DNA from 2 places in the Cohnella algarum genome. Region 2 is predicted to be linked to the other one. Evidence: predicted binding sites of a transcription regulator. Region 2 holds the regulator's gene; the other holds the start of a gene.
What was found. The regulator NrdR, encoded in region 2, represses ribonucleotide reductase genes. The targets are predictions, from matches to a motif close to AACACNATATATNGTGTT.
Positions count from the first base shown of each region.

Region 1: nrdI (class Ib ribonucleoside-diphosphate reductase assembly flavoprotein NrdI) is a predicted target of NrdR. The motif match lies at 10,192-10,209, and genes of this name have one in related genera.

Region 1 is NZ_JAFHKM010000002.1:213,612-229,462, reverse strand. Features, by position in the region: gene JW799_RS29480 (hypothetical protein) at 1-381, shown strand, start outside; gene JW799_RS01050 (aminotransferase class V-fold PLP-dependent enzyme) at 270-1,085, shown strand; gene JW799_RS01045 (zinc-dependent alcohol dehydrogenase) at 1,107-2,135, shown strand; gene JW799_RS01040 (Gfo/Idh/MocA family protein) at 2,143-3,141, shown strand; gene JW799_RS01035 (fumarylacetoacetate hydrolase family protein) at 3,158-4,024, shown strand; gene JW799_RS01030 (methyl-accepting chemotaxis protein) at 4,058-5,770, shown strand; partial or broken gene JW799_RS01025 (AbrB family transcriptional regulator) at 6,178-7,301, opposite strand; gene JW799_RS01020 (MBL fold metallo-hydrolase) at 7,343-8,035, opposite strand; gene JW799_RS01015 (ThuA domain-containing protein) at 8,315-9,049, opposite strand; gene JW799_RS01010 (helix-turn-helix domain-containing protein) at 9,200-10,108, shown strand; gene nrdI (class Ib ribonucleoside-diphosphate reductase assembly flavoprotein NrdI) at 10,420-10,779, shown strand; gene nrdE (class 1b ribonucleoside-diphosphate reductase subunit alpha) at 10,766-12,850, shown strand; gene nrdF (class 1b ribonucleoside-diphosphate reductase subunit beta) at 13,025-13,978, shown strand; gene JW799_RS00990 (FadR/GntR family transcriptional regulator) at 14,122-14,844, opposite strand; gene JW799_RS00985 (FAD-linked oxidase C-terminal domain-containing protein) at 15,047-15,851, shown strand, end outside.
Region 2 is NZ_JAFHKM010000002.1:3,903,134-3,918,984, forward strand. Features, by position in the region: gene pstC (phosphate ABC transporter permease subunit PstC) at 1-271, shown strand, start outside; gene pstA (phosphate ABC transporter permease PstA) at 268-1,155, shown strand; gene pstB (phosphate ABC transporter ATP-binding protein PstB) at 1,166-1,924, shown strand; gene pstB (phosphate ABC transporter ATP-binding protein PstB) at 1,945-2,691, shown strand; gene phoU (phosphate signaling complex protein PhoU) at 2,707-3,366, shown strand; gene JW799_RS17465 (EAL domain-containing protein) at 3,629-4,657, shown strand; gene JW799_RS17470 (GGDEF domain-containing protein) at 4,570-5,538, shown strand; gene JW799_RS17475 (EAL domain-containing protein) at 5,643-6,773, shown strand; gene polA (DNA polymerase I) at 6,860-9,532, shown strand; partial or broken gene mutM (DNA-formamidopyrimidine glycosylase) at 9,621-10,564, shown strand; gene ytaF (sporulation membrane protein YtaF) at 10,669-11,343, shown strand; gene coaE (dephospho-CoA kinase) at 11,362-11,958, shown strand; gene JW799_RS17500 (lytic transglycosylase domain-containing protein) at 11,955-12,533, shown strand; gene JW799_RS17505 (alpha/beta-type small acid-soluble spore protein) at 12,601-12,819, opposite strand; gene nrdR (transcriptional regulator NrdR) at 12,928-13,389, shown strand; tRNA gene JW799_RS17515 (tRNA-Ala) at 13,588-13,663, shown strand; gene JW799_RS17520 (hypothetical protein) at 13,970-14,125, shown strand; gene JW799_RS17525 (hypothetical protein) at 14,122-14,748, shown strand; gene JW799_RS17530 (ExeA family protein) at 15,068-15,851, opposite strand, start outside.

The DNA.
Region 1 (15,851 bases), 3.7 Mb from region 2:
CTGGAGCGCTGTTCCTGGTTTTACAGCGGAGCGGAAACGCCGACCCACCGCGAAGTGCTCAAGGCGGTGACGGAGTATATGACCGTCCGCAGTCTCGGGCCCGGCGGACGGGACCGCAACGCGGAGACGGAACGGAGCTGCAAGCGGAATCTGGCCGAGCTGCTCGGCAGCCGGCCGGAGCACATTGCGCTCATGTCCAGTTCCTCGGAGGCGATCTCCATGATTTCGCGGGCGCTGGCGCTCGCGCCGGGGACAATGTCGTGCTTCACGTGCTCGAGTTTCCGTCCGGCGTGCTCCCCTGGCTTGCGCTTAAACGCGACGGCGTGGAGGTCAGAGTCGTGCAGCACCGCGACTGGGAAGTCGACGAGGCCGATATTTTAAGCCGGGTCGACGGCCGCACGAAGCTGGTCATGACGAGCCACGTCAGCTACTTGAACGGCTTTCGGTTCGATTACCGGAAGCTGTACGAGCGCATCGCGAAGACCGACGCCCTGCTGCTGCTCGACGCGACGCAGTCGCTCGGCGTCGTTCCCGTCGACGCGTCGATGGCGGATTTCGTCGTCGCCAGCTCCTACAAATGGCTGTTGTCGGTGCACGGAGGCGGCATTCTGGCCGTCAACCCGAAGCGGACGGCCCATATGATGCCGGCCTACGTCGGCTGGCGCAGCGTGGCCGACAATCCGGACGGCTCCGACCGGTTCGAAACGTTCGCCTTCCAGCCGGACGCGCGGCGCTTCGAGCTGGGCTACCCGGCGTATCCGACGGTTTACGCGCTGGAGCGCTCGACCCGGCTGCTGCTCGACGTCGGAATCGGCAACGTCGAGCGACACGTCGCCGCGCTCGGCGACGTGCTCATTCCGTTTCTCGTTTCGCTCAAGCTGGACGTGACGACGCCCCCGGACGCCGGGCGGCGCGCGGGCAATATCACCTTCCGCCACGACGAGGCCGAAGCGGTCGCCGCCAGGCTCAGGCAGCGGGGCATTTACGTCATGGGCGGAGACGGCAGGGTGCGCATTTCCGTGCACGCCTTCAACGATTCGGCCGACGTGGAAACGCTGATCGGCCAACTTCCGGACTGTCTGTAAAACAAGGAGGAGGCGCACGCGATGAAAGCTTTAGTATGGACCGAACCGGAAAAGATGGAATATGCGGAACTGCCGGAAACGGCGCCCAAGGAAGACGAAGTGTTGATCCAGGTAGAGGCGGTCGGCATCTGCGGCTCCGAGCTGGAAGGCTACCTCGGCCACAACAGCCTGCGCGTGCCGCCGCTCGTCATGGGGCACGAGTTTTGCGGGCGCGTCGTATCGTTCGGCGCCCGGGTGACGGGGCTCGCGGCGGGACAGAAAGTCGTCGTAAACCCGCTCTCCTCGTGCGGCGTCTGCGCGTCCTGCCGCAAAGGGCACACGCAGCTGTGCGCGTCCCGCAGCATCGTCGGCATTCACCGGCCGGGCGCCTTCGGCGAACGGGTCGTGGTGCCCGCTTCGGGCGTCGTGCCCGTGCCGGAGGAGCTTGGCGCTTATCGGGCCGCGCTGGCCGAGCCGCTCGCCTGCTCGCTGCGGGCGACCCGCCGCGCCATGCAGCGGCACTTCGCTCCGAACGTGCTCGTCTTCGGCGCGGGCGGCATCGGGCTGCTGTGCGCCAAAGTCGCGAGGCAGCTCGGCGCGGATCGCATCATCGTCGCGGACACGCAGGACGAGCGGCTTGCGATCGCGCTTGGCGTCGCGGCGGACGAAATCGTCAATCCGGCGTCGTCCGACCTGGCCGCATCCGTCGCGAAGCTAGCGGGAGAGAAGGGGATCGACGTCGTCATCGACGCGGCCGGCTTCCAGCCGACGCGGGCGGCGGCGCTCGGCCTGGTCAACCCCGCGGGAACCGTCATGAACATCGGCCTCGGCATCGACGAGACGAATTTGAAAATCAATCATTTGATCCGCAGCGAAATCGAAGTGCTCGGTTCGTTCTGCTACACGGCCCAGGACTTCCGCGACGCGGTCGACCTGCTCGCGCAAGGTCGCGTGACCGAGGAGGGCTGGACCGAGGTGCGTCCTCTTTCGCAAGGGGACGAAGCGTTCCGGGATTTGACGTCCGGCAAAGTCCGAAACGGCAAAATTTTTCTGTCGGTGAACGGGGGCTGAGTCGGACATGGAAAAACTCAAAGTCGGCATCATCGGTTTCGGAGATTGGGGCGCTTGCCATTTGGAGGCTTATCGGGCGCTGCCTTTCGTCGAAGTGGTTGCCGTATGCGACGCCGATCCGCGGCGGCGGCGCGAGGCCGTCGAACGGCACGGCGTCCCGCAGGCGTACGAGCTTCCGGAGGAACTGCTTCGGCATGAGGAGATCAAGCTCGTCAGCGTCGTCACGTTCGAGCGCAACCATTTGCGGCCGACGCTGCTGGCGCTGGAAGCCGGAAAGCACGTTCTCGTCGAAAAGCCGGTGACGACCGACCCGGACGAGGCGCAAACGATGCTCGAGGCGGCCGCGAAAGCCGGGACGTGGCTTGCGCCCGGCCACCTGCTGCGCTTCGAGCCGAAGTACGCGCAGGTTCGCCATATGATTCGCACGGGAGAATTGGGAGAAGTCGCTTCCTTATATATGAAGCGATCCCGCCGGAGCTCGCTCTTTTCCACCTATAAGCGCACGCACACCGTGTACGAGCTGACGGTGCACGACCTCGACCAGGCGATCTGGTACGCGGACAGCCGGGTCAAGCGGGTATACGCGTCCGGACGTTTTTTGTCCGGGGCGGAGGCGCCCGAGGTGCTGTGGGCGCAGCTGACGTTCGAAAACGGCATCGTGGCCGTGCTGCACAGCAATTGGCTGACGCCCGACGCCGCCGGCGTCCCGATCCACGATTATACCGAAGTGATCGGGGACAAGGGCATCGCCCGCTTCGATACGGATGCGGCGGGCGTTCATCTGCTCGGAGCGGCGGGGAGAACGACGACGGATTTGTCGGTGCATCAAAATCAGGGCGGCCGGGTGTTCGGGGCGCTGAAGGAGCAGCTGGACTACTTGTGCCAATGCGCGCTGCTCGGCCGGACGCCGGACATCGTCTCGTTCGAGGACGCGGCGCACGGCATCGAGGTGGCGAAAGCCATCGTGCGGTCGGCCGCGACCGGCGAACCGGTCGCATGGGGATGAAACGGAGGAAAAACGGATGAAATGGGTGCAATTCGTCAAACGCGGAGACGCGGAAGAGAACGTATGGCTCGGAGCTTTTACCGACGACGGCCGGGTTCGTCCGATCGCGGAAGGTACGAGCATGAAGCATTTGATCGCCCGCTGCGCGGAATCGCCGGATTACGCGCTGCATCTTGAAGCGCTCGCCGAGCGGGAGGAAACGCTGCCGCTTGACGAGGTGAGGCTAAAGGCGCCGCTTCACAATCCCGACAAAATGATTTTCATCGGGCTGAATTACCGCGATCACGCGGCCGAATCGAACATGGCGGTGCCGAAAGTGCCGGTCCTTTTCCCGAAATACGCCAACTCGATCGTCGGGCCGGAGGACGACGTCGTCATTCCCGCCGAAGTGGAGCAGTGCGATTACGAGGTCGAGCTCGCCGTCGTCATCGGACGCACGGCCAAAAACGTTGCCGCGGAGGACGCGATGGACTACGTTTTCGGCTATACCGTCATCAACGACGTCAGCGCCCGCGATCTGCAACTGACCGAAGGCCAATGGACGCGGGGCAAGGCGATCGACACGTTCGCGCCGATGGGGCCCTGCATCGCCACGCGCGACGAAATTCCCGATCCGCACAAGCTGCGGCTGTCGCTTGCGCTCAACGGCAAGACGATGCAGGATTCCGACACCGGTTTTCTGATTTTCGATATTCCGTATCTCGTCTCGTTCCTGTCGCGGACGATTACGCTTTCGCCCGGGGACGTGATCAGCACCGGCACGCCGCCCGGAGTCGGCATGGGGTTCGAGCCGCCCGTCTGGCTGAAGGACGGGGACGTGACCGAAGCGTACGTCGAGCATATCGGCACGCTGCGGAACCGGTACGTGAAGGAAAACCGCTAATCCGGCACCGTGACCGGAAAGGAAGGCAAACGGATGAAAAAATTCCGCTTCAAAATCGGCTACAAAATTACGATCGGTTACCTCGTGCTGCTGGTGTTTATCGCTTCGGCGCTCCTCGTCGTGTCCCGGACGATCGAAAGCCTGCAGACGGAAATCGATACGTTGATCCAACGCGACCTGAAAATCCAGGAGCTGAGCTATCAAATCGACAAAAACGCCTCCGACATGGAAGCGGGCTTGAGCGACTACGCGATCGCGGGCGAGGAGAGCAGCAAGGAGGCGGTCCGGGCCGCGATCGCAAGATGGGAAGCGAACGGGCAGCAGCTGGCGGGACTGCTCGCGGGCGAAGACGCCCAGCTTAGCCGGATGAACAGCGTGACGGCGTCCATCGAGCAGTGGATCGCGATCGCGGAACGGGAACTGGAGGTGCCGGCGGGCACGCGAAGTCTGGAGGATATCCGGGCGTTCGCCTTGGAGTCGGCCGGACAAAAGCAGATGGACGGCATGCGCGAGCAGCTGTCCCGGCTGCGCCAGGCGGACAAGTACGCGATGGAGCAGCGGGTCGGTTCGCTTCATAAGCAAACGTCCGAGCTGCAAACGCTGCTGTTCGCGTTCGCCGGCGCGCTGACGGTGCTCACGATCGCCTTTTCGTGGATCGTTTCCCGCAGCGTCTCGGTCAACATCCGCCGGGTGACGGCGGCGGTGGCCGACATCGCCCGGTCCGGCGGCGATCTGACGAAGCGGATCCAGGTCCGCGCGACGGACGAGACGATGGAGCTGGGCCGGGAAACGAACGGCTTGCTGGCCTCCCTGCAAACGATGATGCGGGAAATCCGCGAGCAAGCGGGCAAGCTGGCCGACGTTTCGGAGACGATCCGGACGGGAACCGCCGGCGCGCTCGACATCAACGGCCAGGTGAACGAGGCGGTGCGGCGCGTGGCGGAGGGCGCGGAGAGCCAGGTGGCCCGGACGCAGGAAATCTCCGCCATTATGGCGGAGACGATGAAAGGGCTGGAGCAGGTCGCCGCCCGCACGCAGGACGTGTCGGAGCTTGCCCGCGCGACGCGCGAGGACGCCGACAGCGGCAGCGTCAGCCTCGACCGTTCCCAGCAGGAGATCGAGCGGATCGAAACGATTTTCGGCACGATCCAGGGCAGCGTCGGCGATCTGTCCCGGCGGGCCGGCCGGATCCAGGACATCGCGGTCTACATTTCCGAAGTGTCGAAGCAAACGAACCTGCTCGCGCTCAACGCGGCGATCGAGGCGGCGCGAGCGGGAGCGCACGGGCGCGGCTTCACGGTCGTGTCGGCGGAAATTCGCAAGCTTTCCGACGAGACGGCGGAATCCGCGCGGCAAATCACCGCGACGCTCGACGAGCTGAACGAGGGCGTGGGGCAAATCGTGGAGTTGATGGCGGGCAGCGCGCAGGCCGTATACAACGGCACGTCGTCGCTCAAGGAAGCGGGCGGCAGCGTCAAATCGGTCGTGGAAAGCGTGGGCTCGCTGGCGGAGCGGGTGATCGAAGCGGCGTCGGCGATCGAGCAAATCGCGGCGGGCAGCCGGCACGTCGTCCGTTCGGCGGAGGAAATCAGCCGGGTGACCGAGGAAACGTCGGCGTTCGCGGAGCAGATGTCGGCGATGGTGGAGGAGCAGAATGCCTCCCTGCGCGAGTTCGCCGCTTCGTCGGACGGACTGAACGGGGTGTCCGGAACGCTTCGGGATATGACCGGGCATTTCAAGGTATAAAAAAAGAAGAAGGCTCGCGCGAGTCCCGAGGGGCTGCGGCTTGCGGGCCTTCTTTGCTTTGCTTTGCGCGCAGCGCTTTCCTGGAAAGATGCGCCGCAGGTTGGCAGCCGCTTCCGGCGCTCCCCGAGCTTCGCTCTATGCCCCCCGGACACCGGTTTCCACGCAATAACGGCGCGAGGAGGCCGTTAAATCGGTGGCGTGCCCACATTTTGCGAAATAACGGCCGGTGCGGGCCGTTATTCGCTCTTCGCGCCTCCGATTCCGGGCTTCGCACCCGAATAACGGCGCGAGGAGTCAGCCTCGACCCTGCGGGTTCGACGAAGCTTACTTCTCAACGCGCCCCTTGCAGGGTCGCCACGTTGCCTCTCGGCCGCACGCGGCGAGGCCGACGCGCCTTGCTTGCCCGATCACGCCTTCGCCGGCCCGGCCCGGTCCGGCCTCAAGCGCTCCTTGCGCTGCAGCCGGCGCAAGTACCACCCGAGCAGCGGAGCAACGGCGAAAAAGATAAACAGCACGCGGAACAGCTGGTAACCGGCCACGATCGTCATGTCCGCCCCGATCTCGTGCGCGATCAGGCTCATTTGATCGAGTCCGCCGGGCACAAGGCTCAGGAAGCTCGTTTGCGGGCTGAGCGGATGGAGCTTGCCGAGCAGCCAGGCCAAACCTCCGGCTATGGCGATCAGCATGGCGCCGGTCGCGACGGCGAGGGCGAGCGTCCGCAGCGATTTGCGAGACAGGCTGTCCGGCCTCAGAAGCAAGCCCACGTAGCCCCGATCATGAACTGGGCGGCGTTCAGCAAGACAGACGGCAAAGCCGGAGCTTCGAAGCCGGAAAGATGCAGCGCCGCCACGCCGATGACGGGACCGAGCATCATGGCGGTGGGCAGCTTGATTTTCTGCCCGCCCCAGGCGGAAATGACCGCGACGACGGCGAAAACGAAGAGGTTCGGAAACAATCCGCTCCAGCTCGCGACGTCGGCTGCGGCCTCTTCAAGCGCGCCCGGGCCCGCGCTGCCCGCGCCGAAATGAAACAGCGGACTGAACGCCAGCAGGGGCACGCAAATGACGATCATCATGAGCCGGGTGACCTGCAGCAGCGACACGGCGGTCAAGTCCGCGTTGTCCATTTCCTCCGCGAGCACGATCATTTGCGACAGGCCCCCGGGGATGCATCCGGTCAGCGCGGTCGGAAACGTAAGCCCGCCCATGCGGGACAGAACGACGGCAAAAAGAACGGACACAAGCAGGGTCAGCACGGTCATGAGCAGCATGGCCGGCAGTTGGCGCGCCATTTCGGCGAGCAGCGGATACGTAAACGACATGCCGATCGAATAGCCGACGATGATCATGCCCGCGTTTCGCAGCGAGCCGGACCAGCGAAGCGGGATTCGTATGAACTTGGAGGCCGCAAGCAGCGCGAGCATTGGCCCGAGCAGCCACGGAACCGGCAGGCGGACCAGCGAGCAGATCAGCCCTCCGGCGAAGGCGACGAGGAGGGCGATGCCGAGCCGGAGGGCGGGCCCGGGACCCACGGCGGCAGAAGCGGACGGCGACGGCCTGGATCCGGGACGCCTCACGATCCGGAAGCAAGCTCCGCGATCCGGTCGTTCGCGTTGCCTTCGAACCAACCGCCGTGATAGCACAGGACGCGCTCGATGTCGAACGCCGCAAGCTTGCCCAGCGACCGGAGCGCCGAGTCCATGTCCGGCGTCATCGCCGGGGCCGGTCCCATCAGCCGCCCTTCGCTCACGACCATCGCATCCCCGGCGATCAGCGTCTTCGTGCGGCGATGATACAGGGAAACATGCCCCGGCGTATGGCCGGGCGTATGAATGACGACAACGCCTCCGTCCACGTCCAGGGTGTCTCCGTCCGCCAGCGTCCGATTGACGTTGGGGGCGGTCGCCGGGGAAAACATCCGCTCGAACCTGGCGAGCTCCCCGTCCGTCAGCCCTTGCGTCAGGGCGGCGAGACGCTGGGCGTTCAGCTTGATCAGCGGTTTCGTCCCGTCGATATAAGGTTTATCCGCCGCGTGCGCCCTTACTTCGAGGGGCTTTTCCCGCCCGTGCGCAAGCTCGGGCAAACCGCCGATATGATCGATATCCTGATGCGTCAAAATAACTTGGCTCAAGCGGTCCAGCGGCACGCCGGCGAGCTCGACTTGCTCCCGCAGTTGGCCGAAGGTGCCCGGCAGGCCCGTATCCGCCAGAGCCGCCGCATTGTCGTCATAAATAAGCGCGGGGTGGAAGGTCGACGTAGTCCCCATAACGCTTTTCGTTAGTTCCAGTTTCCGGAGGGGCATAGCAACCACCTTTTCCTGCGATTTGTTTAGTGCTAAGATAATTATAGTCCAAACGGTCCGGCGTTTGAAGCCTCGCGGTCGAATCGCCGCCGGCAACGTCGGCGGAACCGGGCGCACGCGGGAAGAAGGAGCCGGACGAGAAACGGATGCAGCGAGGCCGAACTCACAGCGGCAATCCGCAAAAAAGAGAGCAAGCCCGCAAAGCCGCGCTTTCGCGGCCTTGCGGGCTTGCCTTTTGCGGCGTTACGCCTTGTTCCCGATCGCTTCGAGCGGCTTGTGGTTGCCGTACGTCGGATAGTCCCTTCGCGTCGGAGCGGCCCACTTGACGGCGTTGCGGATGACCGTCCGAACCTGCTCGTTGTAGTAGGTCGGGTACGTTTCGTGACCGGGGCGGAAGTAGAAAATTTTTCCCTGGCCGCGATGGAACGTGCACCCGCTGCGGAACACTTCGCCGCCCTCGAACCAGCTGACGAATACGAGCTCGTCCGGCTGCGGAATGTCGAAATGCTCGCCGTACATTTCCTCCTGCGGCAGCTCGATGTATTCGCCGATTCCTTCCGCGATCGGATGGCCCGGCGATACGACCCACAACCGCTCCTTCTCGTCCGCTTCGCGCCATTTCAAATCGCACGACGTTCCCATGAGCGTCTTGAAAATTTTCGAAAAATGCCCGGAGTGCAGCACGATCAGACCCATTCCCTGCAGGACGCGGCGCTTGACGCGCTCCACGATTTCGTCCTTGACGTCGCCGTGGGCCATATGGCCCCACCAGATCAGAACGTCGGTTTCGGCCAGGCGGCTTTCCGACAAGCCGTGCTCCTCGTCCTGGTCCAGCGTGGCGTAGGCGACGTCGGCCGTCCCGGCGAGGCCTTCGCCGATCGCGGCGTGAATGCCGCCGGGGTAAACGCTCCGCACCTTTTCGTTGTGCTGCTCGTGTCTGAATTCGTTCCAGACGGTTACTTTAAGCTTGGCGGTCATATCGCTTCTCTCCTCGTCGGTTGTTCGTGTAAACGCTTATTTCCCAGTATAGGCAACCCGCCGCTTTTTCGATATGCCGAATTTCAACGCTTTTTTATTCAAAAGTGGTATACTTGCAAATGTACTTTTCAGCCGAAAGGTAGGGTCCGCATGTCGAACCGCCAGCCTTGGCCCGATACGGACGTACAGGCCGTCAACGAAAAAGTGGTCTATCAAAATCCGCTGCTGTTTTTAAAAGTATGGGAAATTCGCGACGCCGACGGAATTCGCCCGGTCCCGGAGACGTGGCCCTGGCATTACCACAAGGAAGTCGAGTTTTTGGCCATCTCGGAAGGCAGCCTGCGCGTGCAGACGCCCGCCGCCTCGCGTACGCTCGAGGCGGGCGATATGATGGTGATCGGCTCTTCCGGGCTTCACCGCACCTGCAACGGGTCGGACGTTCCGCTGCGCTATACGGTGCTGCAGGTGGAGCTGGAACGCCATTTCGATCCGAGCATGCTTCCTTACTTGAACGGGTTCTCCGAGCGGTTCGCCGCCCTGGAAAAGATGAATTATATTTTCGACGAGCAGCCGGAGGCGAAGGAAGAAGCGTTCAAGCTTGTCTCGGATATTTTTTCGGAAACGGCGCGCAAGGAAATCGGCTACGAGCTCGCGATCGGATCGTCGCTGAAACGGCTGCTGCTCCTGCTGCTCCGCCGCGACAGCCGCGGGCTGCTTCAGCGCGCCAACGATCTGGAGCTCGAGCGCTTTCGTCCCGTTCTCGACTACGTGGACGGCCACCTCGGGGAAAAAATAACGGTGGACGACGTCCGCGCCCTGATGGGCATGAGCTACCACCATTTTATCAAATCGTTCAAAAAGGCCGTGGGCGTTCCGTTCGTCGATTACGTCAATTACAACCGGATCAAAAAAGCGGAAAGGCTGCTGGCGACGAGCGACCTCAGCATTTTGGAGATCGGTTTCGAGGTCGGAATCTGGAACATGGCCCAATTTTATAAATTGTTCCGCCGCTATAACTCTCATTCGCCGAAAGAGTTTCGCCGGCGCATGCGCGGCTAAGCCGCGCCGCGCCTTGGAAAAGCGTCCAAAGTACCGTTTTTGATGAAGGACGACATGACTATTTTCGGGACGGATTATTGACAAACACAATATATTGATTTAAATTTGATTAAGCGATCTAGATATGGGTTAAATGAAATACATAGTCTCTCATCGGCATTGCAGGAATAGGAACGCGGAAATAGAGTCTTGGTCCCGCGGCGCAGCGGGAAACGGGGGGTTCGCGCCCCGCAATATGTTGAGCGGCGTGTCCGGCAAGGAACAACCGGATGCGCCGTTCATTTTCGGAAAATGAAAGGAGCTCGAACTAGATGTTGATTGCCTACGATTCCAAGACGGGGAACGTCCGCCGGTTTATCGCCAAGCTCAATATGCCTTCCGTCCAGATCGACGAGAACATGAGCGTGGAAGAACCGTTTGTGCTCGTGACCTATACGACGGGATTCGGACAAGCTCCCGAGCGGGTCATGAAGTTTCTGAATCGCAACCATCGTCAGCTCAAAGGCGTTTCCGCCAGCGGCAACCGCAATTGGGGCGACGGATTTGCGAAGAGCGCGGATACGATTTCGTCGCTGTACGGAGTTCCGGTCATCACCAAGTTCGAGCTTTCGGGCACGACGCGAGACGTCGAGCATTTTGTGCGGGGAGTGAATGATATTGAAGCATATTGAGCTGAACAACCTATTGATGCAACGAGGCGCCGACGGATTTTTCCAACTGGACAAGGACCAGGAGGCCATCAAGGCGTTCATGGCCGAAGTCGAAACGAAATCCCTTCGCTTTGACGGCCATTTGGCCAAAGTAAGCTACATGATCGAGAACGACTACTACGAAGACGTTTTTCAACACTACTCCGAAAACGACGTCCTGCAAGTATACGAACTGACGCACAGCTATCATTTTCAATTTCCTTCATATATGGCCGCCTCCAAGTTTTATTCCGACTACGCGGTAAGAAGCAACGACAAGAAGACGTACCTGGAGCATTACCCGGATCGCGTCGCCATCGTGGCGCTTCACCTCGGCAGAGGCGATTTCGCGACCGCCCGCACGCTGGCCGCTTCGATGATGGAGCAGCGGCTGCAGCCGGCAACCCCGACGTTCCTGAACGCGGGCAAGAGCCGCCGCGGCGAAATGGTGTCCTGCTTCCTGCTGGAAATGGACGATGCGCTCAATTCGATCAATTACGTGCTGGCTACCTGCATGCAGCTGTCGAAGATCGGCGGCGGCGTTGCGGTCAACCTGTCGAAGCTGCGCGGCCGCGGCGAAGCGATCAAGGGCGTGGAAGGCGCCGCCAAAGGGATCATGCCCGTGCTGAAGCTGATGGAGGACGCCTTCTCCTACGCCGACCAGATGGGACAGCGCAAAGGCTCCGGCGCCGCGTACTATAACATTTTCGGCTGGGACGTCATGGAATTCCTCGATTCCAAAAAAATCAACGCCGACGAGAAAACGCGCCTGCAGACGCTGTCGATCGGCCTGATCGTGCCGAACAAGCTGTATGAGCTGGCGGAGCAAAACAAGCCGCTGCACGTGTTCGCTCCGTATTCGGTGTATCGCGCATACGGCCAGCATCTGGACGACATGGACCTCGACGAGATGTACGACAAGCTGCTGGCGGACGACCGCGTCATCAAAAAATCGCCGCTCAGCGCCCGCGACATGCTGACGAAGATCGCGTCCATCCAGCTCGAATCGGGCTACCCGTACATCATGAACAAGACGAACGCCAACAAAGCGCATGCGCTTAAAGATATCGGCTCGATCAAAATGTCCAACCTGTGCACGGAAATTTTCCAACTGCAGGAGACGTCGGAAATTACCGATTACGGCGAAGAGGACATTATCCGCCGGGACATCAGCTGCAACCTCGCTTCGCTTAACATCGTGAACGTGATGGAAAGCGGCAAAATCAAGGAATCGGTGCACGAGGGGATCGCGGGGCTTACGGCCGTCAGCGACATGACGACGGTCATGAACGCGCCGGGCGTGGCGAAAGCGAACGCCGAGCTTCACTCGGTCGGACTCGGCGCCATGAACCTGCACGGCTACCTGGCGAAAAACCTGATCGCCTACGAAAGCGAAGAAGCGAGGGATTTCGCCCGTACGTTCTTCATGATGATGAACTTCCATTCGATCGAGAAGAGCTGCGAAATCGCCGAAAAGACCGGCATCACGTTCGCCGGCTTCGAGAAGTCCGAATATGCGAAAGGCACCTACTTCGACAAGTATTTGGAAACGGACTACCGCCCGCGCACGGAAAGGGTGCGGCAGCTGTTCGCCGGCATCGACATTCCGGCGCCGGCCGACTGGGCGGTTTTGAAGGGTAACGTCATGAAGCACGGCCTGTATCACGCGTATCGCTTGGCGATCGCGCCGACGCAAAGCATTTCGTACATTCAGAACGCGACGTCGAGCGTCATGCCGATCGTCGAGCCGATCGAAACGCGCACGTACGCCAACTCGACGACGTATTATCCGATGCCTTACATGAACGCGTCGAATTTCTTCTATTATAAATCGGCCTATCAGATGAACCAGTTCAAAATCATCGACCTGATCGCGGAAATCGCCGAGCACGTCGACCAAGGCATCTCGACCGTGCTCCACGTCAACAGCGACGTGACGACGCGGCAGTTGGCCCGCTACTACATTTACGCCGCGCGCAAAGGGCTGAAGTCGCTCTACTATACGCGGACGAACCGTCTGAGCGTCGAAGAGTGCGTCAGCTGCGCCGTGTAAAATCCGCGCGATTCCGCATTCGATTCCTATCCGCGCCGCCGCCGGCCGGGGCTTCCCTTCCTCTTCAGCAGGGCGGGACAAGCTTCTGAACATGCGTCCCGGCGGCGTCAGAACCGTTAAGCCCGCGAAGCGGGCTTTTCTATCCCCGAAGGGGGCAGCGAGAGGAGAGTTTTCATGAAAGCCGTTAACTGGAATCGTCCCGACGACGATTATACGATTACGTTCTGGAAGCAAAACATCATGCAATTTTGGACGGACGACGAAATTCCGCTGTCCGACGACAAGATGACGTGGATCAAGCTGAGCGAGGCGGAACAGGATACATACATCAAAGTGTTGGGCGGTTTGACGCTGCTCGACACGCTGCAAGGCGGCGTCGGCATGCCGGGCATCAACGACCACGTCGAAGGGCTTCAGCGCAAGGCGGTCCTGTCGTTCATGGGGATGATGGAGCAAATCCACGCCAAGTCGTACAGCAGCATTTTTACGACGCTTGCGACGAACGAAGAGATCGACGAAGTGTTCCGCTGGGTCGAGAACAACAAGCATTTGCAAACGAAGGCGGAAACGATCGCCCAGTACTATCAGAACATCCATACGCAGAAGGACTTGTTCCTGGCGATGGGCGCGTCGGTGCTGCTCGAAAGCTACCTGTTCTACAGCGGCTTTTTCTATCCGCTTTATTTGGCGGGCCAGGGTCAAATGACGAGCTGCGGCGAAATCATCGACCTGATTCTTCGCGACGAGAGCATTCACGGCCTGTACGTCGGCGTGCTCGCGCAAGAGGTGTACGCGAAGCTGGACGAGGACGAGCAGCAGGCGGCTTACGAGACGCTGATCGGCTTGTTCAAGTTCCTCCACCAGAACGAAGAGGCGTACACGGACGAGCTGTACGCGCAAATCGGGCTGCAGGAGGAAGTGAAGGCGTTCCTGCGGTACAACGCGAACAAGGCGTTCATGAACCTCGGCTTCGAGCCGCCGTTTCCGGAAGAGGACATCAACCCGATCGTCCAGAACGGCCTCAGCACGAAGACGAAGCAGCACGACTTTTTCTCCAAAAAAGGCAATGGCTACGTCCGCGCGACGAACGTCGAGCCGCTTTCGGACGAGGACTTTATTTTCGATTAAGACGGCAGGAGCGCTGCATCAACCTAAAACCTTCAGGCGAAAGATTAAGGCCGCGCTTGCTTGATTCGGATTGTTGGCAAAGCCCCGTTTTTCGGGGCTTTTTTCTTTTTGCTTTTCGATTTTCAACAGGCCATAACCCGCCTTTAAGCGCCCGCGCCCTTCTCCCCCAGCACCTGCTCGACTTTGGCGATGTGCAGTTGCATGCGCAGCGTCGCCGCGCCCGCATCGCCTTCCGCGATCGCCTCATATATCGCGCGGTGCTCCTCCAGCAGCCGCTCGGCGGTCGAACGCTCGGCGTAAAACCACAACGCCCGCGTATCCCGCATGCTGTCGTGAAGACGTGCCGCCATCGTCTCCATCAGCTGCATCAGCAGCGGATTATGGGTGGCGGCGGCGATCTGCTCGTGGAACCGAACGTCCGCTTGCTCATTGAATGCCTCGTCGTCCATGTGCGCTTCCATTTCCGCCAGCGTCCCCGCCAGCCTGGCCAAATCGTCCGCCGACCGGCTCGCGGCGGCAAGCGCGGCGCAGCCGGTTTCCAGCACGCGCCGCACTTCGAGAATATGCCGCAGAGTGAGGGCCCGGTCGGCCCAGGCTTCGGGCTGCAGCATGCCGGGGTGCGGCGGCGCGGCGGCCGGCAACGTCGCTTTCACGAACGTGCCGCCGCCTTGCCGGATATCGAGCATCCCCATCGCCTTCAGGGCGCTCAGCGCTTCGCGGACGGTCGACCGGCCGACCCCGTATCGCTCCGCAAGCTCGACGACCGACGCGAGCCGGTCGCCGGGGGAGAGCGCTCCTTCCTCAAGCTGTTTTCGCAAATCGTTCATGACCCACTCGTGGCTTTTTAACGGTCGGTTTTCGTTCATGATGGCTCCTTTGCCCGGCAGTCGCGCGACCGGCAGGAAGCCGGTTCGCCGCAGGCCGAATTTCGCGCTTAAACGCTTTCCAATTCTTCTATTTTAGTGTATACTACAATCCGACAAAAGTCATCAGATGACCTGATCACCTGTTCGATTAGGGTCTAAGCTATGCATCGCCATTTTCATCCATCGAGAGGAAGTGTCCGGTTTGCTGCCCGAACAAGCGAGACGCGAATTGATCGCCGTTTTAGGCGCCGAGGATTTTAGAGACGACATGCAGACGCTCGTCACCCATTCGTATGACGGTACCCCGATGCAGCAGGCGCTGCCGGACGCGGTCGTGTATCCGCGCGACACCCGGCAGGTGTCCGAAACGATGAAGGTGCTGCACAGGCACCGCATTCCGGTCGTCAGCCGCGGGTCGGGCACGAATTTGTGCGGCGGCACCGTTCCGGTTCAGGGGGGCGTCGTCATGGTCATGCACCGGATGAACCGGATTTTGGAGGTCGATCTGGAAAATTTGGTTGCCGTCGTTCAGCCGGGATTGAATACGAAGCTGTTCAGCGCGCATGTCGAAAGCCTCGGCTTGTTTTACCCGCCGGATCCCAGCAGCATGGCGATTTCGACGATCGGCGGCAATATCGCGGAAAATTCGGGCGGCTTGCGCGGCCTCAAATACGGAACGACGAAGGATTACGTAATCGGACTCGAAGCGGTGCTGGCGAACGGGGACATCATCCGCACGGGCGGCAAGCTGATGAAGGACGTCGCCGGGTACGATTTGACGAAGCTGCTTGTCGGTTCGGAAGGGACGCTCGCGATCGTTACCGAAGCGACGCTGAAGCTGATTCCCCCGCCTAAAGCGAAAAAAACGATGCTGGCGATGTACAACGATCTGTACGACGCGGCCCGCACCGTATCCAAAATTATCGAAAGCCGCATCATCCCCGCGACGCTCGAATTTCTCGACAACCCGACGATTCGGGTCGTGGACGATTTCGCGGGGCTCGGCC
Region 2 (15,851 bases):
TTCGCTGCTTACCGGCATCGTGCTCGGCATCGCGCGCGCGTTCGGGGAAGCGCTCGCCGTTCAGATGGTCATCGGGAACGCGCCGCACATTCCGGGCTCGCTGTTCGAGTCGGCCTCGACGCTGACCAGCATCATTACGCTGTCGATGGGCAATACGACGCTCGGTTCCCCTCATAACAACGCGTTGTGGAGCCTTGCCTTGTTCCTGCTCATTATGACCTTCGTCTTCGTCTTTATCGTTCGTCTGCTGGAAAGGAGAGCGGTGCGATGAGAGCCAAAACGGTTGACCGGATCGCGACGGGCGTAATCGTCGTCATCGCCGCGCTCATTCTGGCGGTGCTGGCGGGACTGCTTGCCTTCCTGCTGATCCGCGGACTCGGACATATCAGCTTCGACTTTCTCACTTCCCCGCCGCAAACGATCAAGGCGGGCGGCGGCATCGGCCCGCAGCTGTTCAACTCGCTGTTTCTGCTGGTGCTGACGATGATCATTACGATCCCGCTCGGTCTCGGCGCGGGCATTTATATGAGCGAATACGCGAAGGAGAACCGGTTTACTTCGTTCATCCGGCTGGTCGTGGAAGTGTTGTCGTCCTTCCCGTCGATCGTCATCGGCTTGTTCGGCCTTCTCGTCATCGTCAATACGTTCAACCTCGGCTTCTCGCTGCTGTCCGGCGCCCTCGCGCTGACGGTGTTCAATTTGCCGATGATGGTGCGGATTACCGAGCAGTCGCTGCGCAGCGTGCCGAAGGAGCAGAAGGAAGCGGGCCTTGCGCTCGGCATTTCCCGCTGGAAGACGATCACGTCGATCATGCTTCCGGTTGCTCTTCCCGCGATCGTGACCGGCACGATTTTGACGGCGGGCCGGGTGTTCGGCGAAGCGGCGGCGCTCCTGTTTACGGCAGGGATGAGCTCGCCTCGCCTGGACTTTACGGACTGGAACCCGTTCAGCCCGACGTCGCCGCTCAATCCGATGCGGCCGGCGGAAACGCTCGCGGTTCATATCTGGAAAATCAACAGCGAAGGCCTTGCGCCGGACGCGTCGGAAATCGCGGCCGGAGCGTCCGCCGTGCTCGTCATCACGGTGCTGCTGTTCAATCTCGGAGCTCGCTGGTTCGGACGTTTTCTGTACCGCAAGCTGACCGCTAGCAAGTAGGAGGAGCGCCATGAGCAGGAATGCGTTGGTTACGAAAAACCTGTCGGTCTATTACGGGGAAAAGCATGCGGTCAAACGCATCGACATGGATTTCCCGGAGCGGGAAGTCGTCGCGCTCATCGGTCCGTCCGGCTGCGGCAAGTCGACGTTTCTCCGGTCGCTCAACCGGATGAACGACCTCATTCCCGGCGCCCGCATCGAGGGCGACATCTGGATCGGAAACGACAACATTTGCGATCCGAAAACGGACGTCGTGCAGCTTCGCCAGAAGATCGGCATGGTGTGGCAGCGTCCGAACCCTTTTCACAAATCGATCTATGAAAATATCGCCTTCGGGCCTAGATATCACGGCGTGCGCAAAAAGTCGGAGCTGGACGAAATCGTCGAATCGACGCTGCGGAAAACCGCGCTCTGGGACGAAGTCAAGGACCGGCTGCGCCAATCGGCGCTGTCGCTGTCCGGCGGCCAGCAGCAGCGGCTTTGCATCGCCCGCTCCCTTGCGGTAAGGCCCAGCATTTTGCTGATGGACGAACCGGCTTCGGCGCTCGACCCGATCTCGACGTCCAAAATCGAAGAGCTGATCGCCGAGCTGAAAAAGGAATATACAATCATCATCGTGACGCACAACATGCATCAGGCCGCGCGCATTTCCGATAAAACGGGATTTTTTCTGCTGGGCGACCTGGTCGAATACGACGATACGCAGAAGATGTTTACGAACCCTTCGAAAAAATCGACGGACGACTATATCTCGGGACGCTTCGGCTGACGACAAGGAGGCAAGGAAACATGATCGAAATCGATAAGCTTCAACTGTACTACGGATCGTTCCACGCCTTGAAGGATATCGCCCTGTCGATTCCCGAGAAGCAGGTTACGGCGTTCATCGGCCCGTCCGGCTGCGGCAAGTCGACGCTGCTCCGCACGCTGAACCGGATGAACGATTCGATCGAAGGCGTCCGGATCGAGGGCAAGGTCGAAATTCAAGGCCAGGACATTTACGGTTCGGATATGGACGTCGAATCGCTGAGAAAGCGGGTCGGCATGGTGTTTCAGCAGCCGAATCCTTTTCCGAAATCGATTTACGACAACGTGGCTTACGGGCCGAGGCTGCACGGCAAGCGGAACAAGGCGGAACTCGACGAAATCGTGGAAAAAAGCCTGCGCGCGGCTTCGCTCTGGGAGGAAGTCCGCGACGTGCTCAAAAAGTCGGCCTGGAGCCTTTCCGGCGGCCAGCAGCAGCGGCTGTGCATCGCGCGGGCGCTGGCGGTCGAGCCGGATATTTTGTTGATGGACGAATCGACGTCCGCGCTCGATCCGATTTCGACGAACAAAATCGAGGAACTGACCCGCGAGCTGTGCCGCAACTACACGATCGTCATGGTGACCCACAACATGCATCAAGCCGCCCGGATTTCGGATCGCACCGTCTTTTTCCTGAACGGCAACGTGGTCGAGGCTTCCGAGACGGAGTCTCTGTTTTCCAATCCCGTCGATCAACGGACGGAAGATTATATTTCGGGCAGATTCGGTTAGGAGGACAAAGGGACGATGGTCATTCGCAAAGACTTTGATATCGGACTGGAGCAACTGGAAAGATTGTTGGTCGAAATGGGAGACCGGGTGGAAAAAGCGTTGGAAGAGGCGATGAGCGCGCTGGAAAAGCTGGACGTGGAAGCTGCGCGCAAAATCGTCAAGGACGATCCGCAAATCAACCAAATCGAGGAGCGGATATCGGATTTGGGCGCCAAGCTGATCGCCACTCAGCAGCCGGTAGCCAAAGATTTGCGAAGGATTTTGGTCGCGCTGAAAATATCGTCCGACCTTGAGCGCATGGGCGACCTGTCGGTCGATATCGCGAAGGTCGTCCTTCGGATGGAAGGCCAAACCCTGATGAAGCCGCTGCTCGATTTGCCGCAAATGGCGAGCATCGTGCGGACGATGATTACCGAATCGATCCAATCCTACATCGACGAAAACGTCGATCTGGCCTACAAAATGGCCAAGGACGACGATCAGGTCGACGCGCTCTATTCGCAAATTTTACGCGAAATGTTCACGCTCATGGCGGAAAATCCGAAGACGGTCGGGCAGGCGATGTATTTGAGCTTCGTCGGGCGCTACATCGAGCGGATCGCGGACCATGCGACGAACATCGGCGAAAGCGTCGTTTTCCTCGTCGTCGGCAAGCGTCCCGATTTGAACCAATAATCGCAGCGGAAATCACGAAGGCCAGCAAGGGAACGGCAATCGCGAAGGCTTGCGCCAATTTCTTTTTTTCAGCCCGGGCGGCTTGCCCGGGTTTTTTCGCGTTGGCCTGGATCTGTTACGATAGTTGCGGGTCGATGGACCTATTTTTACATAGCGTTAACCAATTGCGAAAATTGTCGATACATCGGACTGGTACGATGAGGCTGCGGATGCGATGGCGCTCCTGCCGTCGAAAGAAGCCAAAAGAGCGGGGTGAACCTGCGTGAAAAAGTTTGCTTCGGAACCCAATGGCGAAGATGGCGCCTTCTTGCGCATCGAGGTGCAGTATTTGCCGGTCGCCTCGCTGCTGGACGGTTCGGTTTACGGATATGAGGCCGTTCCCTGCCGAAAAGACGGCCGCGAACGCCTGACGGCGGAAAAGCTGTTCGCCGAAGCGGAAGCGTTAGGCTGCCTTCCGAAATGTTATCGCTTATTTCAAGAGCGGGCTGTCGCCGGATGGTCCGAGCAAAAAATGGAGAAAAAACTGTTTTTGCCGGTGCCGGCTTCTTTGATCGGCGACGAATTGCGCAAGGAATCGACGCCGAAGCCTTCCTCGGCGCCGGAATCGGCGGCGGTTCCCGCCGTCGCCGGATCGCTGCCGGAACAGATCGTCCTGAAGCTGATCGGTTCGGAAGGCAAGGAGGAATCGGCCGTCCTGGCCGCGCTCCGGCATTACCGCAAACAGGGTTATCGAATCGCGCTGTCCGATATTTCGGTCGACCGCGCATCGCTGATCCGTTTGCTGTCGCTGCATCCCGATTACGCTTTTCTCGCTTCGTCGCGGACCGATTCCGAGCCCCGGCGGTCCGATAAGCTTGACGGCGAACGGGGCGATAGCGCAGCGGGAGCGGAGCCTATCCGCTCTCCCCGGCGAACGATACCCGGCTCCTTGACGAAAAGCATCGAGCGGACGGTGGACGAGACCCTGCTTCAAGCGCTGACGGGACTTGCGCGCAAGGAGCAGGTCGTGCTGATCGCGCAAGGCATCGACCGGCAATCGCAGCTTGCGCTTCTGTCGGCTTGCGGCATCGGCTACGGCCAGGGAGACTGGATCGGACGGGAAGAGAGGCAGGCCCCTCGCTTCGGCCGTCCGTCCGGGAGATCATTCGCCGCGAGGCGGAGCGGCGTTTTCGCACGGCAAGCGGCTCCTTGTCGGAGCTTGCGATGCCGGCGGAAGTGTTCGACAGCCAAACTCCGGTGTCGGAGATTGCCACGTATTTCGAACGGCATCGGGATACGCACGGCTTCGTGATCGCCGACGAGGGACGTCCCGTCGGACTGCTCATGAAGGAGAAGCTCCAGCAGCTGTTGTCGGGCAAGTTCGGGCTGGCGCTCTACTGGAACCGTTCCGTCGGCAAAATCATGGACAAGCAGCCGCTGGTGCTGGAGGAAGCGACGCCGCTGGAGCAAGTCGCCCAGCTGGCGATGGCGCGCGAGCAGGACAAGCTGTATGACGCGATCATCGTCACGCGCCAAGGCCGCGTGTACGGAATCGCATCCGCCCGCGCCGTTCTGGAATGGGTGACCCAGGCGCATATGGCCAACGCGCAGTACGCCAATCCGCTGACGGGACTTCCCGGCAACGTTCCGATCCGGCAGGAAATGACGCGTCGGCTCGGCGGCGACAGTCCGTTTTCCGTTTTATACGCCGATATCGATCATTTCAAATGGTTTAACGACCGGTTCGGCTTTCAACTGGGCGACGAAGTCATCCGGTTTACGGGAGAAATGCTGCTCGAAGCGGTAAGGTCCTGCTGTCCGGACGAAAGCTTCGTCGGCCATATCGGCGGAGACGATTTTATCGCCATTTTGCCCTGCGGAGATCCGGTCGAAGTATCCAACCTCTTTATGGAGCTTTTCGAGCGGGGGATCGGCGCCTATTGCGAAGAAGCGGGGCCGGTGACGGACCGGAACGGAAACGCGACGGAAGCTTCGGGCCTTTCGCTGTCGCTCGCGCTTCTCCTCTGCGATCGGGCGGGCGGATGGACGCCCGAGCAATTGGCCGAGCATGCGGCTAAATTAAAGAAGCGGGCTAAACGGCAAACCGGAAACTCGCTCGCGTGGGAAAGCATTTCATCGGATTCGGGCAGCGAGGCAAAGCCATCAATCATGGTTGGAGTGGATTCGGAATGATTCATGCAGGCTCGGACAGCAGCGGCTTGGAACGCGTAAAACGGCGGATAGCGGAAAGACAGGAATCAAGCTGCGATCTTCAAGGCACCCTCGGAATGATCTGCGTGGATTTGAACGATGCGGGCAACGGCGAATGGACATTTCGGCAGGAGTGGGACGATTGGCTCGGCCGAGCCTTCCCGATGAGGGACGTCTGGTTGGGGGACGAGCTCGGCGGGCATTTGTGGGTGTACGCGGAGCTCCCCCATGCGATGCCGTTTCGGGCGGAAGCCGCGTTGGAGGACATCGCCAGGCAAATCCGGCAGGCGGTGGCGGATGAAACGGGAATTTCGGCAGCCGGGACCGCGCCGGGTTTTTCGGCTCGGGGATATGGGGTGTCGCTGCTCGAGGTTTCCGCCGGCATGCCGCTTAAGCAAACCTTGTACAAAAGCGCGCTCGAAGCGATTCGGAACATGGGCAAAACGGATCCTTCCGCTTCCGGCTCGGAGCTGCATTCGGAAATGGAGCGCCTGCTCAGGGAACGCAGCATCCGCAGCGTCTACCAGCCGATCAAGAGCCTGGGATCCGGCGAAATATTCGGCTACGAGGCGCTTACCCGGTGCCCGCAGCCTTGCCGCTTCGACGGTCCGCTGGCGCTGTTCGGCTTCGCGGAGAAAGAAGGCTATGCGTTCGCGCTCGACCGTCTAGCCAGGGAAAAAGCGATTCACGGCAGCCCGGCGCTGAGCGAGACCCAGAAAATTTTTATCAACGTCACGAACGGCATCATGAACGATCCGCAATTCGTTTCCGGCCAAACCGTTCGCTGGCTTCGGGAGCGCGGGATGAATCCGAACCAGGTCGTGCTGGAATTGACCGAAAGAAGCTCGATCGACGATTTCGGCGCGGCCAAAAAAATTTTAAACCACTATCGCAGCCAAGGCTATCAAATCGCGATCGACGACGCGGGAGCGGGCTATTCGTCGCTTCAGGCGATCGTGGAGCTGAGCCCGGATTACATCAAAGTGGACAAATCCCTCGTCCGCCACGCGGACGGCGACGAAATGAAAAAGCAGATGCTGCTGACGTTCGTCGGCTTTGCCAAACGGATGAACATCCGCACCGTGGCGGAAGGGATCGAGCGCGAAGAGGAGCTTCGGCTCGTCCGCGAAATCGGCGTCGATTACGGGCAAGGCTATTTGCTCGGCAGACCCGGGGATTATGGCAGCCCCTTTTGTCCTCCGGGACTCGCGCTTTGAACCCGTCCGCTTTCGTTCGCATCGCCTGCGTTCGTCCGATATGGTATGATGACTCTGTATGAAGTAAACGAGCGGGGTGACCTCGGATGGGCAACGACAGGCAAAAGGTGCTGCTGATCGACGGGAACAGCATCGTGAATCGGGCGTTTTACGCGATGCCGCCGCTGACGAACAGCAGCGGTTTACATACGAACGCGGTATTCGGGTTTACGACGATGCTGCTTAAAGTAATCGAGGAAGAGAAGCCGACGCATATGCTGGTCGCGTTCGACGCGGGCAAGGAAACGTTCCGGCACGAGGGCTACGCGGAATACAAGGGCGGCCGCCAGAAGACGCCGCCGGAGCTGTCGGAGCAGTTTCCTTTGCTGAAGGAGCTGCTCAAGGCGTTCTCGATTCCGCAATTCGAGCTTCCGGGCTACGAGGCCGACGACATTATCGGCACCTTGACCCGGATGGCAGAGGAGCAGAAGCAGACGGCCATCGTGGTGTCGGGCGACAAGGACATGCTGCAGCTGGCGTCGGACAAGGTGACGGTGCTGCTTACCCGCAAAGGCGTCAGCGAGACGGAACGGTTTACGCCGGAGGAAATTCGGGAGAAGTACGGCCTGACGCCTCCGCAAATCATCGATTTAAAGGGGCTTATGGGCGACGCCTCCGACAACATCCCCGGCATCCCGGGCGTCGGAGAAAAAACCGCGCTCAAGCTGCTGGCCGAGTACGAAACGGTGGAGCAGGTGCTAGAGCATGCGGACGGCATTAAAGGCAAGCTGGGCGAGAACGTCCGCAATCACAAGGAAGATGCGCGCATGAGCAAGGAGCTGGCGACGATTTTCCGGGAGGTTCCGCTTGAGCGCACGTGGGACGAGCTGAGCTGGAGCGGCTACGACGCGGGGGAATTGGCCGCGGCGTTTCGCAAGCTGGAATTCAAGTCGCTGATCGAGCGCCTGAACTTGCCGGAGTCGGACGGCGGGGGCCCGGAGACGGACGGCGGCGGGGAGGTCCGCTATGAAGTCGTGCATGTCGACAGCGAGGAAGCATGGGAGGCGCTGAACGCGGCGCTTCCCGCGGCGGAAGCGCTGATCGTCGAATCGTACGGCGAAAACCCGCATCAGGGGGAAGGCATCGGGCTTGCCGTCGCCGCGGGAGAGAAGCGGTTCGTCGTGCTTTACGAGCGGCTGCGCGAGGAGCAGGCTTCCGCGTTAAGGCGCTGGCTGGCGGACGGGAAGGCGGTGAAGCGCGGCTACGATCTGCACCGCGCCGAGCTGGTGCTCGCGCGAAGCGGCATCGAGCTGCGCGGGCAAACGTTCGACGTGCAGCTGGCCGGCTATTTGCTCGATCCGACCGAGGCGGATCCGTCGTTGGCCGGCTTGCTGCAGCGGCACGGGCTCGCCGCGATCGCTTCCGACGAGGCCGTGTACGGGAAGGGCGCCAAATTTCGCGTTCCCGAGACGGAAGCGCTGGCCGGGCATCTGGCCGCCAAAGCCGACGCCGTGGCGCGTTTGGCCGGTCCTTTGGCGGAGGAGCTCGACAAGGCGGGCATGCGCAGGCTGTACTACGAGCTGGAGCAGCCGCTCTCGGTTATTCTGGCCGGGATGGAAAAGACGGGAATCGTGGCCAGGGAGGAAGCGCTCCGGCAGCTTGGAGAGGAGTTCCAGCGGGGCATCGATCAGACGATGAAGGAAATTCATCGGATCGCCGGCTTCGAGTTCAACATCGGATCGACGAAGCAGCTGGGCGAGGTGCTGTTCGACAAGCTTGGCCTGCCCGTCGTCAAAAAGACGAAAACCGGCTACTCCACCGACGCGGAAGTGCTGGAAAAGCTGGAACCGTACCATGAAATCGTCCGTCTCATTCTTCACTACCGGACGCTGACGAAGCTGCAGTCGACCTACATCGAAGGCTTGCTGAAGGAAATTCGGGAAGACGGCAAAATCCACACCTATTACCGACAGACAATCGCGGCGACCGGCCGGCTCAGCAGCCAGTTTCCGAACCTGCAGAACATTCCGATCCGGCTTGAGGAAGGCCGTCAAATCCGCAAGGCGTTCCTGCCTTCGGAGGAAGGCTGGTCGATTTTGGCCGCGGACTATTCGCAGATCGAGCTGCGGGTATTGGCGCATATTTCGGGGGACGAGCGGCTGAAGGAAGCGTTCGTCCGGGAAATGGACATCCATACGAAAACCGCGATGGACGTGTTCGGGGTGTCCGCCGACAGAGTCGACGGCAACATGCGCCGCCAGGCGAAAGCGGTCAACTTCGGCATCGTGTACGGAATCAGCGATTACGGCCTCTCGCAAAACCTGAACATCACGCGGAAAGAGGCGGCCGCGTTTATCGAGCAATATTTTCACGTGTTCAAAGGCGTTCGCAGCTGGATGGACGCCATCGTCGCGCAGGCGAAAAAGGACGGCTACGTCACGACGCTGCTCGAGCGGCGCCGCTATTTGCCCGACATTAACGCTTCGAATTTCAATCTTCGCTCGTTCGCGGAACGGACGGCGATGAATACGCCGATTCAAGGAACGGCGGCGGACATCATCAAGCTGGCCATGCTGAACATGGACAAGGCGATTCGCGAGCGCGGGCTGAAAAGCCGCATGCTGCTCCAGGTGCACGACGAATTGGTGTTCGAGGTGCCGCCGGACGAACTGGAGCTGATGCGGAAGCTCGTTCCGTCCGTCATGGCGGACGCATTCCCGCTCGATGTGCCGCTCAAAGCGGACGTCAGCGTTGGCGTAAATTGGTACGAAGCCAAATAAGCGAAAAAGGCCCGGGGCGGGGTGGCTCAGGCCTTTTTCTTCGTTTATAATGGAAAGGATAAGCTAGGCAAGTTGGAGGGAGCGCTTTATGCCGGAATTGCCGGAAGTGGAAACGGTGCGCCGCACCTTGAACAAACTGATCCCCGGCAAAACGATCCGCAGCGTGTCGGTGACCCTGCCGCGCATCATTCAGCGGCCGGACGATCCGGACGTCTTTTCCGCCATGCTGGAAGGACGCACGTTTCAAAGCGTGGAACGGCGGGGAAAATTTTTGCGTCTGCTGACGGACGGGCTCGTCCTCGTGTCCCATTTGCGAATGGAGGGCCGGTACGGCCTTTATGACGAGAATGAACCGGTCGAACGTCATACGCACGTCATTTTTCATTTTACGGACGGGACTTCGTTAAGATATAAGGATGTCAGGCAATTCGGGACGATGCATTTATTTACTCCCGGGGAAGATTTGAAGTCGAAGCCGCTGCTCAAGCTGGGGCTCGAGCCGTTGGACGAAGCATTCACGCCGGAGGCGTTTGCCGGTGCGATCGGCCGTCGGTCGACGAAGATCAAACCGCTGCTGCTCAACCAGGAAATCGTCGTCGGGTTGGGCAACATTTATGTGGACGAAGCGTTGTTCGCGGCCGGCATTCACCCGGAACGCGAGGCCGACAGCTTGAGCCGGGGAGAACGGGAGAAGCTGCATGCGGCGATCGTCGCCACGCTGACCTCGGCCGTCGAGGCCGGGGTTCTTCGATCAAGTCGTACGTAAACGGACAGGGCGAGATGGGGATGTTTCAGCATCGGCTCAAAGCATACGGCCGTACAGGCGAACCGTGCGAGCATTGCGGGCATGCGATCGTAAAGTTCACGCTCGGAGGCAGAGGGACGCATATTTGCGAGCGCTGCCAAAGGCTGCCCCGGAGCGAGCGTTCGGCCGCCCGCGCAAAAGAAAGAACCGCTGCAGTCGGAAAGCCGGGAACGAACGCGGTCAAGAGGCGACTGGACGGAACGGCAGGGTCAGCCCCCTCCGTCTGACGGATCGGGGCATCCGCCCGGCAAGCTGCATACGATGGGTGAAGAGTCAGCTTCAAGGGCAGATCGCCCGGGAAACGACGATTTCCGTATGCAGGAGGTACGCCATGCTCGTACACGGAGCTTCGCTGCTGCTCTTGTCGTTCGCGGTCAGCTTGGACGGATTCGGCGTCGGGATGACCTACGGATTAAGGAAAATACGGATTCCGCTGCCGTCGATTCTGATCATTTCCGTTTGTTCCGGCGTTATCCTTCTTCTTTCGATGATGGCGGGGGTCGCGCTGGCCGGCGTTTTGTCGCCGCACGGGGCTTCGGCGGTCGGGGCGGTTATTTTGATCGGAATCGGCGTTTGGGCGCTTGTCCAATTTTCTCGCAACCGGGATCGGGACGATGCGGATGCGCCGAAAGAGGCGGACAGGACGGTACCGCCGCCGGCAAAGTCGACTTTGGTCACGCTGGAAATTCGAAGGCTGGGCATTATCATTCAAATTTTGCGAACGCCGTCGGCGGCGGATGTCGACCGATCGGGCATTATAACGGCGGGGGAAGCCTTTCTGCTCGGAGCCGCTTTGTCGCTGGACGCGTTCGGCGCGGGAATCGGAGCCGCCCTCGTAGGATTTCCGCCGGTCGCGACGGCTATCCTGATCGCTTGCTCGAGCGGACTTTTTCTATGGCTCGGGATGCGTTTCGGTTTCGCGGCGGCCGGTTGGCGATGGATACGCAAGCTTAGCGTGCTGCCGGGTATTATTTTAATCGTGATGGGAATCGTTAAATTGTTCTAAACGGAAATGAGGTGCCGCATGAATGTCGGTTTAACCGGTGGAATCGCCACCGGGAAAAGCACGGTTGCCCGCTTGCTTGTCGAAAGCGGTGCGGCGCTGGTCGACGCCGATCGCATTGCCCGGGAAATTGTCGAGCCCGGGCAGCCTTCGCTGGCGCAAATTGCGGAGCGGTTCGGACAAGACGTGATCCGGGAAGACGGGACGTTGAATCGAAAAAAGCTGGGCGAAATCGTGTTTTCGAACGAGAAGGAGCGCAAAGCGCTCGAAGCGATCACGCACCCCGCGATACGGGCCTTGATGCGCGAGCGAATGGACAAGCTCGAACGGGAAGCGCCGGACCGGCTGGTCGTCGTCGATGTTCCTCTATTGTACGAATCCGGGCTGCAGTTTCTTTTTGAACGAGTCATGGTCGTGTACGTTCCCCGGGACGTCCAGCTTCAGCGGCTGATGAAGCGGGACGGGCTGCCCGAAGCCGAAGCGAAGCGGAGATTGGCCGCCCAAATGGATATCGAGGAGAAAAAACGGATGGCCGACATCGTGATCGACAACAGCGGCAGCATGGAAGACACGATTCGCCAGGTGCATTCCTTTTGCGGAGGCAAAGGCTTCGCATGAGCGCCGCCGTCAGAAAGCGGAGAAGGCGGTTGTTGATCCCGCTCGTTCTCGTTGTCGCCGTTATCGCAATCGTCCAAACGGACTGGCTCGGCAGAACGATGTATCCGATCTACTATAAGGATGAAATTCGTTCCACCGCTTCGCGCTTCCAGCTGGATCCGCTGCTCGTCGCCGCGATCATCCGGGTCGAATCGAATTACAGGGCCGAAGCGGTTTCCCCCAAAGGGGCGCTTGGCATTATGCAGGTCATGCCGGACACCGCGAACTGGATTTTGGAAAAGGAAGCGGAATTCGGCGCGTTGACCGTACAGGAAATCGGCCGGAATCCGGAAGCCGGCATGCAGGTCGGCGGCTGGTATATCCGGGAAATGCTGCGGCAGTTCGACGGAAACCTCGCGGCGTCGCTTGCGGCGTACAACGCGGGTCCGGGCAAGGTCAGGCAATGGCTGAACGAAGGCGTTTGGGACGGCAGCCAGCAGAGCATTAACGATATTCCGTATGGGGAAACGAGGCATTACGTTCAGCGCATATTTTATTATTATAATAAGTATCAGCAATTATATGATGAATTATAAAGAGGAAGCCTTGAGCGCGCGAGGCTTCAAGACTTCCCATTAGTTCGAAATGGCGTTGATGAAACGATTACTTGAATTGGCCGGCAAGTTGTTGTTCCGCGATCGTCACCAGGCGTTTCGTGATGTTACCACCGATCGAACCCGTATCGCGGGTCACCATGTTCCCGTAGTAGCCGTCCTGCGGGATGGCAATGCCAAGCTCTTGCGCAACCTCGAATTTCAGTTGGTCCAGCGCTTGGTTCGCTTGAGGGACAAGCAGTTGATTGCTGCGGGATCCTTCACCCATTGTTGTTCACCTCCTCGCGGTTGGTAATCGTATTATGTGCATTCGTTTTGGGTTCATGTAAGGTAAGCGTTGGAAAAGATATTGGCATGAAAGGAGACAATTTTGCTTATGAAATGCCCGTATTGCGATTACAGCGGCACGAAAGTGCTCGATTCGCGTCCGGCCAACGACAATAAATCGATCCGCCGCCGCCGCGAGTGCGAGCAATGCAGCCGCAGATTCACGACGTTCGAGATGGTGGAAGAAACGCCGCTCGTCGTCGTCAAAAAAGACGGCAGCCGCGAAGAGTTCAGCCGCGACAAAGTGCTGCGCGGGCTGCTGCGCTCCTGCGAAAAACGGCCCGTATCGGTCGATCAGCTGGAAGTGATCGTCTCGAACGTGGAGCGCGAGCTTCGGACGACGGCCCAAACGGAAGTTGAAAGCCGCGTCATCGGCGAGCTTTTGATGGAGCAGCTGTACTCGGTCGATGAAGTCGCCTACGTCCGTTTCGCTTCGGTATATCGGCAGTTTAAGGACATCAACATGTTCCTGAAAGAACTGAATAGTCTGATTTCAAAACATGGCATCTAAAAGCGTTGACACGCCGCATTTCCTGTGATAAACTCATTTTTGTCGTCACGGAACGACGTGTCGCACGGGGCCATAGCTCAGCTGGGAGAGCGCATCGCTGGCAGAGTTGGGGTCACAACAGAATACGGGGCATTAGCTCAGTTGGGAGAGCGTTGCACTGGCAGAGCAGAAGTCAACTGAATAAGGATTGTATAATGTGGGGGCATAGCTCAGCTGGGAGAGTGCTTGCATGGCATGCAAGAGGTCAGGGGTTCGATCCCCCTTGTCTCCACCACTACCGAATTTACACCCTCATATGAGGGTTTTTATTTTGTCTTCTTAAGGAGTTTGACCGTTGTATAAAATATTTGGATGATTGTATAAAAATACAAATCTTCGATATCGCGGTAACAATCCGGTAACATGCGGTAAAATTAAATGTCTGAGTACATAAAATAACGAGAAATAACGATGTGGGAGCAGTGTAAGCAAGCATGGTTTTTTAGTAACTGGGTAGTCTAAACATGGAACCCATAGGAGGATTATTTCGTTTGTGTTATACTGGATACATAAGAAATGATCAGCTTGTGAGGTGGATTGCATGACAACAGCCGAAATGAAAAAATACATCGATGGTATGGATGAATACATTAAAAAAATTAGTGTGGAGCCACGTGGGAAGTCCCTAGAGTTCTTGCAGAAGGCAGGTATTGTGGATAAGGACGGTAAGCTTACGCCGCAATATCAAGAAAAATGATGTATTCGAATTTACCGAATTTTGTACTTGGCTTTCATGGCTGCGATAAAGCTGTCGCTGAAAGAATACTGCTTCATGAGGATAAAATGCGTTCCAGCGACAACGATTATGACTGGCTTGGTCCTGGAATTTACTTCTGGGAAAACAACCCTCAGCGTGCTATTGACTATGCTCAAATGCTAAGGGATTATCCTAATCGATCTAGGAAGCCAATCATAGAGCCTGCCTCTCTCGGTGCCATTATTGATTTGGGTCATTGCTTGAATTTGTTGGAGCAAAGCTCATTGGATGTTTTAAGAAGAGGCTACGAAATACTCAAAATTAAACTGAATAATTTGAATACGCCTATGCCTCAAAATAAGTACGGCTTCGGTAATGAGAGTAAAGACCTGCTAAGACGCTATCTGGATTGTGCTGTGATCCAAGCTGTACATGAGTACAACAAGGAGACTGGACAAAAGCCGTACGATTCGGTAAGAGGTGTATTCTTTGAAGGCAGAGATCTCTACCCAGGTGCGGGCTTTAAGGAGAAGAATCATATTCAAATTTGCGTCATAAACCCCAATTGTATAAAGGGATATTTTAAGCCGACGGAGCCTATAGAAGGATTCGATATTCCATAACGTAAGAAAAGCCACTTCTACTGAAATGGCTTTTTTGCTTATTCCTTATTTATGCGATAATTGTTCATGATCTTGTTTTATTAATTTCGTCCCTGAATTTTGCTAATCCTTCCCTTTGCATTCCTGGTATGACATGTGAGTACATATCTAACGTGACTCGAATCGAGCTGTGTCCGAGCTTAGTGGAAAGCGCTTTGATATTAGCTCCAGATTTGACCGAAATTGTTACTGCCAACGCATAATGCCCGCCAGTTGACGGTGTAAGTTGTCCTGCTGGTGATGGTCAATCTGTCCCCTGATGTTTAAGGAAAAGGGAGAATCACGATAATTCTCCCTGGATGACACGCTTGACCATATGATCGTCAATGATCCGATGTTTGTTCTGTGAGCCGTAGATGAGTGCATGTGTACATACTTTGTTGATCAGCCTTGCGGCGCCGCTCGAGAATCGGTAGATGTCGTCGATCGCGCTGTCGGTAAAGATGTCATGCTCCGCGCCAGCGAACGTCATGTGACGCCTAATGTAATCGCCGGTCTGGGCACGATCATAGTGCGGCAGCTTGCACTGCAGGTCGATCCGCTGGCGGATCGCCGCATACGCTTGCATATTCAGGCGATCCCACAGCTCGCTTTGACCGACCAGGATGAGCGCCATAGGGCTCTGTGCATCCATCTTGAAATTGAGCAGGAAACGCACTTCCTCCAGCATTTCGCGATCCAGCAGATGGGCCTCGTCGACGACGACAACCGGCTGCAATCGATGAATACCGCGCATAAGCTCAATCTCGCGGTGCAGCTGGCGCTTGGCATCGCCGCGGTAGAACTTCGATTCGCAGCCGAGTTGTTCGAGCAACCCCTTGTAAAAATGCCGCGGCGTCAGCTTAGAGTCCGATAGGTAGAGCACCTTGTACTTTGCCGGATCCAGCACTTCGGTGAACCGCCGAATCGTCGTCGTCTTCCCCGTGCCGCAATCGCCGGTAACAACCGCAAACCACTGCCGCTGGGCAGCGTACTCCAGACGCCCGAGCGTTTCCTCGAGCGTGACCGATTCGTACAACTCGCTGGTCGAGATGTCCCGGGAGAATGGTGAGCGGGTAAGGCCG